Regions from separate parts of the Arthrobacter sp. NPDC080031 genome, predicted to be linked through region 2. Evidence: riboswitches for the same ligand, from Rfam matches in the RefSeq annotation. Region 2 holds a riboswitch; the other holds the start of a gene.
The links. A riboswitch is a leader RNA that binds a small molecule or an ion and turns the genes downstream of it on or off. The one in region 2 is predicted to bind thiamine pyrophosphate.

Region 1: another riboswitch for thiamine pyrophosphate. It lies ahead of thiC (phosphomethylpyrimidine synthase ThiC); the one in region 2 lies ahead of thiO (glycine oxidase ThiO).

The regions. Positions count from the first base shown of each region.
Region 1 is NZ_JBFBLA010000001.1:213,078-220,288, forward strand. Features, by position in the region: gene lepB (signal peptidase I) at 1-76, opposite strand, end outside; gene rplS (50S ribosomal protein L19) at 155-514, opposite strand; gene trmD (tRNA (guanosine(37)-N1)-methyltransferase TrmD) at 802-1,632, opposite strand; gene rimM (ribosome maturation factor RimM) at 1,634-2,197, opposite strand; gene AB0323_RS00990 (RNA-binding protein) at 2,324-2,566, opposite strand; gene rpsP (30S ribosomal protein S16) at 2,568-2,990, opposite strand; gene AB0323_RS01000 (hypothetical protein) at 3,186-3,629, opposite strand; gene AB0323_RS01005 (VOC family protein) at 3,706-4,578, opposite strand; gene AB0323_RS01010 (amidohydrolase family protein) at 4,657-5,751, opposite strand; TPP riboswitch at 5,845-5,952, shown strand; gene thiC (phosphomethylpyrimidine synthase ThiC) at 5,948-7,211, shown strand, end outside.
Region 2 is NZ_JBFBLA010000006.1:184,919-192,129, forward strand. Features, by position in the region: gene AB0323_RS07215 (SDR family NAD(P)-dependent oxidoreductase) at 1-443, opposite strand, end outside; gene moeB (molybdopterin-synthase adenylyltransferase MoeB) at 507-1,718, opposite strand; gene AB0323_RS07225 (TetR/AcrR family transcriptional regulator) at 1,822-2,460, shown strand; gene AB0323_RS07230 (DUF3107 domain-containing protein) at 2,511-2,735, shown strand; gene AB0323_RS07235 (hypothetical protein) at 2,772-3,074, shown strand; gene AB0323_RS07240 (4a-hydroxytetrahydrobiopterin dehydratase) at 3,142-3,474, opposite strand; gene AB0323_RS07245 (thiazole synthase) at 3,535-4,341, opposite strand; gene thiS (sulfur carrier protein ThiS) at 4,345-4,581, opposite strand; gene thiO (glycine oxidase ThiO) at 4,578-5,891, opposite strand; TPP riboswitch at 5,883-6,002, opposite strand; gene thiE (thiamine phosphate synthase) at 6,029-6,718, shown strand; gene AB0323_RS07265 (RNB domain-containing ribonuclease) at 6,756-7,211, shown strand, end outside.

The sequences.
Region 1 (7,211 bases), on a different contig from region 2:
TAGCCACAGCAAGGACAAATGCGAGCAAAACAAAACGCCAGCCCTGTTTCCGGGGCTGGCGTTTTGCGTGGTCCATGATTCGTTTCTTGTTGCGTTGCGGATTTCTCCGGCGCAGGCCGGACACGAATCCAGGACCCGCTGTTGGTCGAAAGACCTACTTGCCGGTGGCGAAGTCGCGCTTTTCCTTGATCTTCGCAGCCTTGCCGCGCAGTGCGCGCATGTAGTAGAGCTTGGCGCGGCGGACATCACCCTTGGTGACGACCTCGATCTTGTCGATGATCGGGGAGTGCACCGGGAAGGTACGCTCTACGCCGACACCGAAGGAGACCTTGCGGACCGTGAAGGTTTCACGAACGCCGTCGCCCTGGCGGCCGAGGACGAAGCCCTGGAAGACCTGGACACGTGAGTTCTTGCCTTCGATGATGTTCACGTGAACCTTGATGGTGTCACCCGCGCGGAACTCGGGAACATCGTTACGCAGCGAAGCTGCATCTACGCTATCGAGGATATGCATTAATCCACTCCTGGTGAACGCCACAGGTCATCCACTTTGGGTCACGACGGGCAAGCCCGGGGCGCAAGGCCGTCCGGAAATTACCGCCGAAGATTTTCTTCTCCAGTACCACCACTGATTGGTGGTTCCGGATTGTCAGGCTGTTGGCTACGCTCCCCCTGTGGCAGGCGCGAACCCAGTAGACACAAGGGTTAATTCTGCCATACCCCGCCAGTTCCGGCCAATCCCGGGAATGCGGGCCGGTTCTTGCGGTCAGGTGGAGGATGAAGCTGCCCGACGGCGCAGGTTCAGTCCGGGAGGCCGCTGTCCGGGCGGCGCCGCAAGCGGCCGTCGACGACGTCGTACCCGAGTTCACCGAAAGCCGTCCGGTCCGCACGCGTCAGGTGGCCGGCGTCGAATTCTTCGAGCAAGTCCGGGCGGCGTTCCGCCGTGCGGCGGAACTGTTCGTGCCGCCGCCACTGGGCGATTTTGCCGTGGTTGCCGCTCAAAAGGACAGCGGGCACGTCACGATCGCGCCATGACGAGGGCTTCGTGTAGACCGGGTACTCCAGCAAGCCGTCCGAATGGGATTCCTCCACCAACGATTCGGGATTGCCGACGACGCCCGGAAGCAACCGTCCGATGGCTTCGACCATGGCCAGGACTGCAACCTCACCGCCGTTGAGGACGTAGTCGCCCAAACTGACCGGGCGGACCGTGAAGTGTCCTGCAGCCCACTCCATGACGCGCTCGTCGATGCCTTCATAGCGGCCGCAGGCGAAAACGAGCTGCTCTTCCTCGGCGAGCTCATAGGCAAGGGCCTGGTTGAAGCGCTCCCCCGCGGGCGACGGGACAATCAGGACCGGCTTCGTCGTCGGTCCGTCCGATGAGCCCTCAGTTCCGCCAACCCGTGCATTGGCGATGGATTCCAAGGCCTGGGCCCAGGGCTCCGGCTTCATGACCATGCCCGCACCGCCACCGTACGGAGTGTCGTCCACCGTGCGGTGCTTGTCCGTGGTGAACGTCCTCAAGTCATGGACATTCAGCTCCACAAGGCCGTCCTGACGGGCCTTGCCGATGAGGGAAAGCTCGAGCGGCGCCAGGTACTCGGGAAAGATACTGACGACGTCGATGCGCATTTTAGGCGTCATCCTGTGTCTCGGCGTCGTCTTCTTCCGTATCGGAAGCCGAAGCGTCGGTGTTCAGTTCGAAGAGGCCCGGCGGAGGGGTGAGCAGCACATAGCCGTCCTCGACGTTGACTTCGGGCACGATCTCTTCGACGAAAGGCACCAGGATTTCCTTGCCGTCCGCGTCTTCAATGACCAGCAGGTCCTGGACCGGCATGGTGTTGAGTGCGGTCACCTTCCCAACGGTCTGCGAGCCGACACGGACCTCAAGCCCGACGAGCTCATGCTCGTACCAGCCTTCGTCGTCGTCCTCTTCCAGCTCTTCCGTCTCGATGAACAGCTTCGCGCCGCGGATCTCCTCGGCTTGGTTGCGCGTTGAGATCTCTTCGAAACCGAGCAACAGGATGTCCTTGTTCCACCGGGCGCTGGCGATGGTCAAGGGACCGGCCTTCGCCGGCTCCACCACGAATTCGGTGCCCGGGACAAAGCGATCGCCGGGGGCGTCGGTGAGCACCTGGACAGTGACTTCGCCGCGGATTCCGTGGGGCTTGCCGATTCGGGCAACCTGGAGCTGCATGGGGTTCCTCTGATTTCTTGGCTGGGCCGGCTTAGGACCAGGCTGGGGTTTGCTCGTAAAACAATCCGGCCCCTCCACCATAATCTGGTGAAGGGGCCGGATCTAAGACAAGTATTGCTGAGCGCGTTACCGGCGACGGTCGGTGTCGACGACGTCGACCCTGACCTGCTCGCCGCCCGCCAATGCCGCAATCACAGTGCGCAAAGCGCGTGCGGTGCGACCCTGGCGACCGATCACCCGTCCGAGGTCGTCCTGGTGAACGCGCACCTCGAGGGATTCCCCGCGGCGGTTGTTCTTGGCACTGACCTTGACGTCCTCAGGGCTGTCAACGATCCCACGGACCAAGTGCTCGAGCGCTTCTGCCAGCAACTTACTCAGCCTCGGTGGTCTCTGCTTCAGCGTCAGCGGGAGCTTCAGTTGCTTCCGACTGCTTGGCCTTCTTGGTGATGGCTTCCGGGATGATGACGGAACCCTTCTCCGGTGCAACGAAAGCAGGCTTGGCGACCTTGGTCTTCAGCGTGCCTTCCTGGCCCGGGAGACCCTTGAACTTCTGCCAGTCACCGGTGATCTTGAGGATCGCGGCAACCTGCTCGGTCGGCTGGGCGCCGACGGAAAGCCAGTACTGTGCACGCTCGGAGGCAACCTCGATGTACGAGGGCTCTTCGGTGGGGTGGTACTTGCCGATTTCTTCAATCGCACGGCCATCGCGCTTGGCGCGGGAGTCCATGACAACGATGCGGTAGTACGGTGCGCGCATCTTACCGAAGCGCTTAAGGCGAATCTTTACGGCCACTTTTGTGGTCACTCCTGTTTCTGAAACGGGGTTGAGCCCGTCGTTCTGCACCCGTGGGGCGGGCCATACTTGAGGGTTCCAAGGACAAGATGCACACACGGAGAGAGGGGCCGCGCGGATCGAGTACCTGTCTATTGTGCCAGATGGCGGACAGTATTTCGAACGCGCGGCCCGTGCGGCGGGTTTACTGTGTGGTCACTGGTCTGCGGACCAGACATAGAGGCCGGCCCGCTCGGCCTTTTCGACGTCGCTTGCGAGCGCCGCCAGCTGCTGGACATACAGGCGGGACTGTTGGGCATCAAAGGGCATATCCTCTTGGGCCGCCCAGCGTTCGGCGACGTCGTCGAGGATGCTTCCTTCGCCCTCGGTCTCGTAGCTGAGAAGCTCGGACAGGGCGCGCACCATGGCTTCGGGGACGCCCAGCAGGGCGTCGCTGGTGACGTCCACCAAAGCGAGCTCATAGTCGGCCCCGGCGGCGTGCACGGCCGTGCCGGCGAGGTCGCCGAGTTGTTCTACTTCGAAATCGCTGATCCCCGGGATCCGAACAGCGGCGCCGGATACGTCACTGCCCTTCTCCAGGGCAGCGGCCCTCTTGAGTGCTTCATCGTGGGTGGCAACAAAGATTTCAGCAAAGCCCATGGAAAGTACTCTCATTCATTCGTGGCATCGGAGCTGCGGCGCGGCGGCCGAAATGCGCCACGCCGCAAACTCCAGCCTAGCGGACGGCGACCCGCAGCCGGTTGCGCCACGGGTCCTCGAAGCGCAACTCCTGGCCGGTGTGGTGAGAGCCGATGCCGGCAACCTTGAGGCGGTCGGCGAGCGCGCCAACGTCGTCTCCTGAGGGCACCTCGATGACCACCTCGCCGAGACCGAGGGTGTCCTTGCGGGGACCTGCGCCGCGGCTGTTCCAGACATTCATGGCCATGTGGTGGTGGTAGCCGCCTGCGGAGACGAACAAGGCCTGCCCGTGCCACCCTGCGGTCTGTTCGAAGCCCAGGGTGTCGACATAGAAGTCATGGGCCGTCTGCACATCGCCCACCTGGAGGTGGACATGCCCGACGCCGGCGCCGGCCTCATGCTGGCCCGTCACCGCCGCTTCGCTCAGGTATTGCTGGAGGTAGCACTGGGGCGGGAGCGGCAGGCTGTCCATGACGACCGAACTGCCGTTCCACTCCCAACCTTCGCGGGGCTTGTCGTAGTAGAGCTCGATGCCGTTGCCCTCGGGGTCGGTGAAGTAGAAGGCCTCGCTGACCAAGTGGTCCGCACTGCCGACAAAGGCGCGGGGTTCGTACTGCGCGGCGGAGGCAACAGTTGCGGCGAGCGAGGATTGGTCTTCGAAGAGCAAGGCTGTGTGGAAGAGCCCAGCCTCCCCGCGACCCGGGATCTGGAGCCCGGAGGCCGGCGCGAGGTGCACCAACGGCTTGCCGAGCCTGCCGAAGTAGAGTCCGCCATCCTGTTCCGCGACGACGTCCAGCCCCAGTGCCCGCTGGTAGTAGTCGCCCATGAGCTTCATGTCCCCCACCTTGAGCATGACGGTACCCATGGTGAGTTCGGCAGGAAGGAGATCCTGGCTGGATGTGATGGTCATGTGAAACTCCCGGCTTATTGTGGCGCCGCCCTTCGGCAACCTCTATACATCTAAATTACTTGAAGCTTCAATTTATTCCTAATGCCCGGCACTTCCTGAAATATGCCCCCTCAGCACGGTGCATCGCGGATTCAGCACCACCTCAAGGGACGCCCGGGGATCCTCTGGGTAGAGCACGACGTCGGCACTGGCGCCTTCGCTGATGCCGTCGGCACCCAGCCACTCGCGGGCGGACCAGCAGGCGGCATCGAGGGCAGCGGCAGCCGGAAGGCCTGCACGGTGCAGCTCCAGGATTTCCTCGCCGATCCGGCCGTGCTTGATGACGCTTCCGGCGTCGGTTCCGGCATACACCCGAACTCCGGCGTCGAATGCCTCGCCGACGCGTTCATGCCTGCGTTCCCACAGCCTGGTCATGTGGGCGGCGTAACGCGGGAACTTCGCTTCCGCCTGCTTCGCAATGTCCGGAAAGGTCGCAATGTTGATGAGGGTGGGGACGATCGGCACACCTTGGTCCAGGAGCCTGGGAATGTGATGCGGCAACAGGCCGGTGGCATGCTCGATGCAGTCGATGCCGGCGTCGAGCATGTCGTCGATGGTCCGTTCAGCGAAACAATGGGCGGTCACCCTGGCTCCCTCGGCATGTGCTGCCGCGATCGCGTCCTTGACGATGGCGGCCGGAAAGGACGGGCCGAGATCCCCGGCGGAACGGTCGATCCAGTCCCCTACGATCTTGACCCAGCCGTCTCCGGACCGCGCCTGCTTGCGCACCGCCTCCACCAGGTCCTCCGGCTCGACTTCTTCGGCCAGTCCGGGGATGTACCGGCGTTGCCTGGCAATGTGCCTGCCTGCGCGGATGATCCTGGGCATGTCCGTCCGGCGCTGCAGCCAGCGCGTGTCGCTTGCGGATCCGGCGTCGCGGATCAAGAGCGTGCCGGCGTTCCGGTCGGCCGCCGCCTGCAACCGGGCGGTCTCATCGTCCACCGCTCCGCCCTTGCCCAAGCCAACATGGCAATGCGCATCCACCAGGCCTGGCATCACCCATCCGTCCAGGACGACGTCGGGCGCCGCAGCGGGCGGCAAAAAGGTCAACCGTCCGTCGACCGACCAGAGGCCGCGCCGTTCTTCTTTCGGTCCCGTGAGGACAGCGCCGCTGAACTCGATGATTTCCGCCATGATTCCACCTTAAACGCCGACGCCGATCCCGGCCCGGTCACATTCGTCCTCGGTCACATCTCTCCCGGTTACCAACAGCTGTGGTAGCTTCGTCTACGACCACACGGGGGCCCTTGCAAGGGCTGAGATCGGGCTGACGCAGCCTGCGACCGTTGAACCTGTCCGGGTAATGCCGGCGAAGGAAGTGAGTAATCCTTTGAGCACCAAAGAAACACAGCTGAGCCCTACCCAAATCGGATCGGCGCAAGAGGTGACCCAATCCCTCAAGTCGCATTCCCTCGCGTTCCTGGAAGACACGAAGACGGGAATCCGGGTCCCCGTCACGGAAATCGCCCTGGAACCATCCCCCAACGGCCAGGCCAACGCGCCTTTCCAGGTGTACCGCACCGCAGGGCCGGGAAGTGATCCGGTGGTTGGCCTCGAGCCATTCCGCAGCGAGTGGATCGAGGCCCGCGGCGACACCGAGGCATACAGCGGCCGCGAACGGAACCTGCTCGACGACGGCAAGTCGGCCGTGCGCCGCGGCGCCGCCTCCGCTGAGTGGAAGGGCGCACAGCCGGTGCCCCGCCGCGCCGTCGACGGCAAGACCGTGACACAGATGCACTATGCCAAGCAGGGGATCGTGACGCCCGAAATGCAGTTCGTGGCACTTCGCGAGAACTGCGATGTTGAACTGGTCCGCAGCGAAGTGGCCGCCGGCCGGGCCATCATTCCCAACAACATCAACCACCCCGAATCCGAACCGATGATCATTGGCAAGGCCTTCCTCGTGAAGATCAACGCCAACATCGGCAACTCCGCCGTCACCAGCTCCATCGCCGAAGAAGTGGACAAGCTGCAGTGGGCCACGCAATGGGGCGCGGACACCGTGATGGACCTGTCCACGGGTGACGACATCCACACCACCCGCGAATGGATCATCCGCAACTCCCCTGTGCCGATCGGCACCGTGCCCATTTACCAGGCCCTCGAGAAGGTCAACGGTGAAGCCAACAAGCTCAACTGGGAGATCTTCCGCGACACCGTCATTGAACAGTGCGAACAGGGCGTGGACTACATGACCATCCACGCCGGCGTGTTGCTTCGCTATGTGCCGCTCACCGCCAACCGCGTGACGGGCATTGTTTCCCGCGGCGGCTCCATCATGGCGGGCTGGTGCCTGGCGCACCACGAAGAAAACTTCCTGTACACCCACTTCGACGAACTCTGCGAAATCTTCGCCAAGTACGACGTCGCGTTCTCCCTCGGCGACGGCTTGCGCCCGGGAGCGACGGCGGACGCCAACGACGCCGCGCAGTTCGCCGAGCTCGACACGCTCGCGGAACTCACGAAGCGGGCGTGGAAGTACGACGTGCAGGTCATGGTCGAGGGCCCCGGGCACATCCCGTTCCACCTCGTCCGCGAGAACGTCGAGCGCCAGCAGGAGCTGTGCGACGGCGCTCCGTTCTACACGCTCGGCC
Region 2 (7,211 bases):
AGAAGGGTGAAGTGGCCCAAGTGGTTGGTGGCGAACTGGGACTCCCAGCCCGGGCCCACGCGTTGTTCCGGGCTCGCCATGATGGCGGCGTTGTTGATCAGGATGTCCAGGGTTGGGTTCGACGCCAGGAAGCGGGCCGCGAAATCCTTCACTGCCTGTTGGTCGGCCAAATCCAAAGTTTCCACATTGACCTGCTCCGGGGCCACGCCGGCCGCGGCGAGGACTTCCCTGGCGTGTTCAGGACGCCGGGCGGGAACCGTGACCCGGGCGCCAGCGGAGGACAACGCCCGCACCGTTTCCAGGCCAAGCCCGGAATAGCCTCCCGTGACAATTGCCGTGTTGCCGTGCAGGTCCACTCCCGCCACAACGTCCGAAGCCGTGGAGCCGTGGCCGAAACCCGATCCGATGGGGTGTTGCGGTGTGGTCATGGATTCCTCGCTCATATCGGGATCTTCGGGTTCAACAGCACAGTGGGTTCAACGGCACTGGTTCAACGGAACAGTCATTCAGTAGACCGGTTTGCCCGGCTCGACGTCGCGCACCCACGCCAGGATCCCGCCGTCGAGGTGGCTGACCCGGGTATAACCGGCGCGCTGCGCAGCGGCGAGCACCGTGGCGGAACGGGTGCCGGCCTTGCAGTGGAACACGATCTCTTTGTCTTGCGGCAGTTCCGTCCAGGCCTCTCCCGCCAGGATGCGTCCCTGCGGGATGAGCACCGAACCGTCGATGTTCACAATCTCGTGCTCACCGGTCTCCCGGACGTCCACCAGTTCAAAGTCACGTTCCCCCGCCGCGCGGGCCTTGAGCATCCCAGAAAGTTCGGTGGCCGTGACGGTCGGAACCGAGTCGCGTGCGGGCTCCGGGGTGATGCCACAGAAAGCTTCGTAGTCGGTCAATTCGGTGATCGGCTCGGCCTCAGGGTCTTTCGAAACCTTGATTTCGCGCCAGCTCCCGCCGAGCGCGTCGAAGAGCGCCACGCGTCCCAGCATCGAACGCCCGACGCCGGTGATCAGCTTGACTGCCTCCGTCACCATGAGCGAGCCGACAGCGGCGCACAGCATGCCGAACACGCCGCCCTCGCCGCAAGACGGGACCGAGCCGGCAGGAGGGGCCTCGGGATAGAGATCACGGTAGCTGGGGCCATGCTTCTCCCAGAACACGCTGACCTGGCCGTCAAAGCGGAAAATGGATCCCCAGACGTATGGTTTGCCGAGAATCGCGGCAGCGTCGTTGACCAGGTATCGGGTGGCGAAATTGTCTGCGCCATCCAGGATGAGGTCGTAGCCGGAGAAAATCTCCAAAGCATTGGAGGAGTCCAGGCGGACGTTGTGCAGTTGCACGTTGACCAGCGGATTGAGTTCCTTGATGGCGTCACGTGCAGACTCGATCTTCGGCCGTCCGACATCGCCCACGCCGTGGATGATCTGGCGTTGCAGGTTGCTGAGGTCGACGACGTCGTCGTCCGCAATTCCGAGCGTCCCCACCCCGGCGGCAGCCAAGTACAGCAGGGCGGGAGAGCCTAGTCCGCCGGCCCCGATCACGAGGACTTTTGCGTTCTTGAGCCGGCGCTGACCGGCCGCCCCGATTTCAGGAATAATGAGGTGGCGCGAGTACCGTTCCACCTCTTCGGTGGTCAGCTCCGCGGCAGGTTCCACGAGTGGCGGCAGTGCGGAAGAAGGAGAAGACGGCAACGTTTGGGCAGCAAAAAGAGTGGCCATACTCCAAAGTATGCCTGCCGCTGCCGTCCGGTCATATTACTGCGCAGTATTGTGGTCATAACTGCAAAGGAAAGGCGGCAGACAAGTGACTGAGAGTGCACGTATCAAACAGGAGGCGCAGGTCAGGCAAGATCGGACCGGTTCCCCACGCTCGGCGAGGCTGCCCCGCGATGAGCGCCGGGCACAGCTCCTGAACGCTGCCTTGGAAGTCTTCGTTGCCAACGGGTTCCATGGTGCGGCGATGGACGAAATCGCCGAGACCGCCCATGTCAGCAAGCCGGTGCTGTACCAGCACTTCCCGTCCAAGCGGGAGCTTTACATGGCCCTGCTCGACAGCCACCTGGCCACCCTCACGGACCAGATGCTCACGGCGCTGAATTCGACGTCGGACAACAAGGAACGCGTCCAGGCCGTCATGCGTGCCTACTACCGTTTCATCGCTGGTGATGACCAGGCACACCGGCTCGTCTTCGAATCCGATCTCATCAATGACCCGGACGTCAGCTCCCGACTGGAGACTTTCAACCGCACCTTCGCCGACGCCGTCGCCAAGGTGATCGCCGAAGACACCAAGCTGCCCCCGCTGGAAGCCCAGCTCCTGGGCCGCGGCCTGGCCGGAATGGCGCAGGTCAGCGCCCGGTATTGGCTCGAAACCGACGGCGATTTGGACCTCGATGTTGCCAGCGACCTGATCTACCGTTTAGCTTGGCGCGGAATCAGTCGCTTCCCGAAAGAGTCCTAGACTACAAATAGAGGACTGAGTAATTTCTTGATTGGCTGGGAGGCCCCGCTGTGGAAGTAAAGATCGGCATTCAGAATGTTGGCCGTGAGATCGCGCTTGAGTCCGCTCTCGACGCCGAGGCTGTTGCCAAGATCGTGAGCGAGGCCATCGCGAATGGCACGGACCTGCGCCTGACCGACGAAAAGGGCCGCCAGGTCATCGTTCCCGGCAACGTCCTCGGATACGTGGAGATCGGCGCCGAGGAAGTACGCCGGGTCGGCTTCGGAGCCCTCTAAGCAAGACGCAAGAACACCAGCGAGCCAGGAGTCCGCATGCTCTCACTTGTCATCGTGGCGCTAGCCACCATCGCCTCAGGCTTCATCGTCTGGGGAACTGACAAACACCGTGGCACGTACGGAATTACCCTGCCCGCTGGCGTTTCGGTGGCCGTCGCCATGCTGAGTTGGATGATCTTCATCCAACTTGGCTTTGGCTACCAGCCTGGCCTGACGTGGATCCCATGGGTGCTGCCCATCATTCTGGGTACCGTGGCTGCCGCGGTGGCCTCCTACTTCCTGGGCCGCCATCGGACCCGGCACGACACCGCCAAGCTGACCGCGGCCCTGCGGCTCTAGCCGGCCCTGCGGCTCAAGCCGGCCCTACGGCTCTAGCCGGCCCTGCGGCTCTAGATACAAATCCGCCTCATGGCGTGGCTTCGGGTTCGGCCACTGCCCCGGCCTCCGCGGCTGCTTCGCTGGCGCTTGTGGCCGCCCGGATGTCCCGTTTGGTTACTTCGCTCCCGGAGTCATGGGAGGTGTAGCGGATGAACACGCGGTTGTACCGCCAGTCCAGGTCCGGGTGGTGGTTCTGCTGCTCGGCGATGCGCCCGACGGCGGCGATCAGCTCCAGCGCGGCAGCCGACGTCGGGCATTTGTAGACGGTGTCGAGGCCGCCCAGGCGGTACCGCCAGTCCGGTAGCTCCGCCAGTGCGTCGTCGATCGCAGACCTGGTGAGGATGTCGTCTTTGCCGGCCATGGAACGCTCCTTCGCTGATGTGGAATTCGCAGGAATCCCCGGAGCGGCCAGCGTTGGCCGTTAGAGGAACTCAGCCCGGCCTTCCATCGCCGAGGAGGCCAGCGCGTGTTCCCGGCGCGGGATGCGGCCCGCCTGCTTCGCCAGCCTACCGGCGATGACCGCATGTTTGAAGGCCTCGCCCATCTGCACCGGGTTCTGCGCACGGGTCACCGCGGTGGCCAGAAGCACGGCGTCGCAGCCGAGCTCCATGGCGAGTGCGGCGTCGGACGCGGTGCCGATGCCGGCGTCGAGCACAACCGGCACCGAAGCGCGGGACACAATCAGCTCGATGTTGTGCGGATTCAGGATGCCCAGGCCGGTGCCGATAGGCGCGCCCAAGGGCATCACCGCAGTCGCTCCGAGGTTTTCCAGGCGAAGCGCCAGCACGGGGTCGTCGTTGGTGTAGGCGAAGACCTTGAAGCCGCGGTCGACGAGTTTCTCCGTTGCATCCACGAGTTCCACGGCATCAGGCAGCAAGGTCTGTTCGTCGGCGATGACCTCGAGCTTCACCCAATCCGTTTCCAAGGCCTCCCGGGCAAGCTCGGCCGTCATGACAGCGTCCTTGGCAGTGAAACAGCCAGCGGTGTTGGGCAGGACACGGATGCCATGGTCAACGAGCAACTGGAACAGCGAACCTGTTTCCGTCGGGGAGTACCTCCGCATGGCAACGGTGGTGAGTTCGGTGCCGGAAGCCAGCAAGGCTGCCCCCAGCCCGTCCAGGCTCGGGGCTCCCCCGGTCCCCATGATGAGGCGCGAGCCGAACTCGACGCCGTCGATCATCAGGAGGTCGGTTCGGGTGCTTGCTGCTTGGGTGCTTGCTGTGGTCATCGTTCAGCCTCCTTGTACTGCGGTAACGATTTCGAGTTCGTCGCCCTCTGCGAGCGCGGTGGCAGCCCACTGGCTGCGCGGCACCACTTCGGAATTGCGTGCGACGGCGACGCCGATCTTGCGTCCGTCGGCCGCCTGGCCGCTGGGGTCCACGGCCCGTCCCGTGATGTGGCTGACGAGGGTGGTGACCGAAGCGTCGTCACTCAGTGTGTGGTCTTCGCCGTTCAATTTGATGTTCATGCGTGGTCCTTCGGGAGGGGATTTGAGGTACCGGCAGATGGGCCGGCTGTGGAGGCCCGTGCCGCTGCCAGCGGACGGGAGAAGCGGTCCGGGCGAAATTTGTTCCACCGGGGATCGACGGTGCCGTCCATGAGTCCGACGCAGATTTTCGCCGCTGCCGGGGTGAGGAGCACGCCATGGCGGAAGAAGCCGCTGGCTACGATGAGGCCGGGCACGGCCGTGTCCCCGCCACCCTCACTGCCGACCCGGCCCAGCAGCGGCGCATTGTCCGGAGTGCCCGGACGCGCACGGGCAGTTGCTTCCAGGAGTTCCAGTTCGGCCACGGCCGGGACAAGTACCTGGGCGTCGCGGAGCAATTGGTACACGCCGCCAGCTGAGACCGGGTTGGCCGTTCCCCCGGACTCCGACAAGCCGTCTTCGCGTTGAGTCGCGCCGATCACCACGGTCCCGTCGTCGCGGGGGACGATGTACACGGGCACTCCGCGCACGATCCCACGGACCGTGGCGGTGACAAGGGGTTGCAGCTGCTCCGGGACGCGCAGCCGCAGAATGTCGCCGTACACCGGACGCAGCGGGAGCGACAATCCATCCGGCAGGCCGTTCAAGCGCGCGGTATCAAGTCCGTTGGCTACCACTGTTTCGGTGGCGTGCACTTCGATGCCTGAGTCGAGCACAACCCCGACGACGCGCCCGCCCTCCCACAAGAGGCCAGCCGCGGTGTCCCGGACCGCAAAACCGCCCTCGGCCCCTGCGATCCAGCTGGAATCGCCGGGCAGGTGGTCTGCAAGCGCGCCGAGAATCGCAGCCGAAAGCCGGCGCGGATCCACTTGGTGGTCGCCTGGGATGTCGAAGGCACAGGAAATCTGCGGGCTCAACAGCGGCTCACGCTCCCGGGCTTCGCGCAGCGGCACGGATTCCACCACCAGGCCGTTGGCCAGCTGGACATCCCGGAGGTCGGCGAGCGCCCGGCGGTCCGCAGCGTCGGCACCGACGGCGAGGGTTGGCGTCGTACGGTAACCCGTGCCGCGTCCGCCGCGTGAGCCGGTCACATTGCGTTCGAAGTCCGGCCACAATGCCGACGATTCGAGCATGAGCTCCAGGAGGTCCTCTTCCTGGTAATGCAGTTCGCTGACGGGCGCCAACATGCCCGCCGCCGCGAAGGTGGCGCCGCTCGCCGGTGCGGGATCGATCAGGACCACCGAGCGGCCGACCCGGCGGGCTTCCCACGCGATGCCGAGGCCAATGACACCGCCCCCGATCACCGCCACGTCCGCGTGCAGGGGTCCGTGCTGGGTGTTTACTTCGTCCATGGAGTCCTTCCCTACGCCGGTACTAGCCGGATCAGGTCAAGCGGTCGGCGCTGAAGCCCTCTCAGCCGCGCGGCGATTGTGACTGCCGCCGCGGCTCCCGCGGTACCAGCCCAGTTTAGAGGAACTACTCTGTTTCCATGACCCCGCACGATGTCCACACCACCGCCCGCCTGTACCTCTGCACCGACGCCCGGAAGCAACAGGGTGATTTTGAGCAGTTTGTCGATGCCGCATTCGAGGGCGGCGTGGACATCATCCAACTGCGTGACAAGACGATTGAAGCGGCCGAGGAACTGGAACTCCTGGAGATACTGCAATCCGTTGCGCACCGTCATGGCCGTCTCTGGGCAGTCAACGACCGCGCGGACGTGGCGTCCCTCTCCAGCGCACCGGTGTTCCATATCGGCCAAAAGGACATTCCGCTGCGCTCGGCCCGCAAGCTGCTCCACGACCGCACCATCATCGGCCTCTCCACGCACACGCCGGATCAGATTGACGCAGCCATCGCGGCGTCGCCGGGCCGCAGCGGCCTGGACTACTTCTGCGTCGGGCCCGTGTGGGCCACGCCCACCAAGCCGGGACGTTCCGCCGTCGGGCTCGATCTGGTGAAGTACGCCGCCAACGCGGTGAAGCAGGCAGACGAAGAGACCGTCGGCGGGGTTGTGCTCCCCTGGTTTGCGATCGGCGGCATCGATCTCAGCAACGTGGAAGAGGTCGTGCGGGCCGGCGCGAGCCGCATCGTGGTGGTCCGCGCCATCACTGAGGCGGAGGATCCGACGGCGGCGGCCCGGGCACTCCTGGCTGCCTTGGACGCAGCGGCGGCCTAGCGAGACTCCGGAAGATTTTGGAGTTACCCTGACTTTCGTGTCACATCAGCGGTTAGCCCCGAATGTCAGTGAAACGTCGAACCGGCTCGCGGAAGCGCTGGCGGCGCTTCGGACTGAACTCGAGCTGCCCGCAGGTTATCCCGCTGAAGCGCTGCGGGACGCCGAAGCCGCGGTTTCCGGACACACCCTGCCGGAGCAGGACTGCACGGACGTTCCGTTCATCACGATCGACCCGGCCTCTTCCACGGATCTCGACCAGGCCCTCTTCATTGACCGGTCCGGTGATGGTTACAGGGTTCTCTACGCCATCTCCGATGTGCCCTCCTTTGTGCCCCCGGGAGGCGCGCTCGACGCCGAGACGCGCCGCCGCGGGCAAACGTACTATGCCCCGGACGGCCGCATACCGCTGCACCCCGAGATCATCAGCGAGCATGCCGGGAGCTTGCTGGCCGGCCAGACGTGCGGCGCGTTCGTGTGGGACTTCGAACTCGAT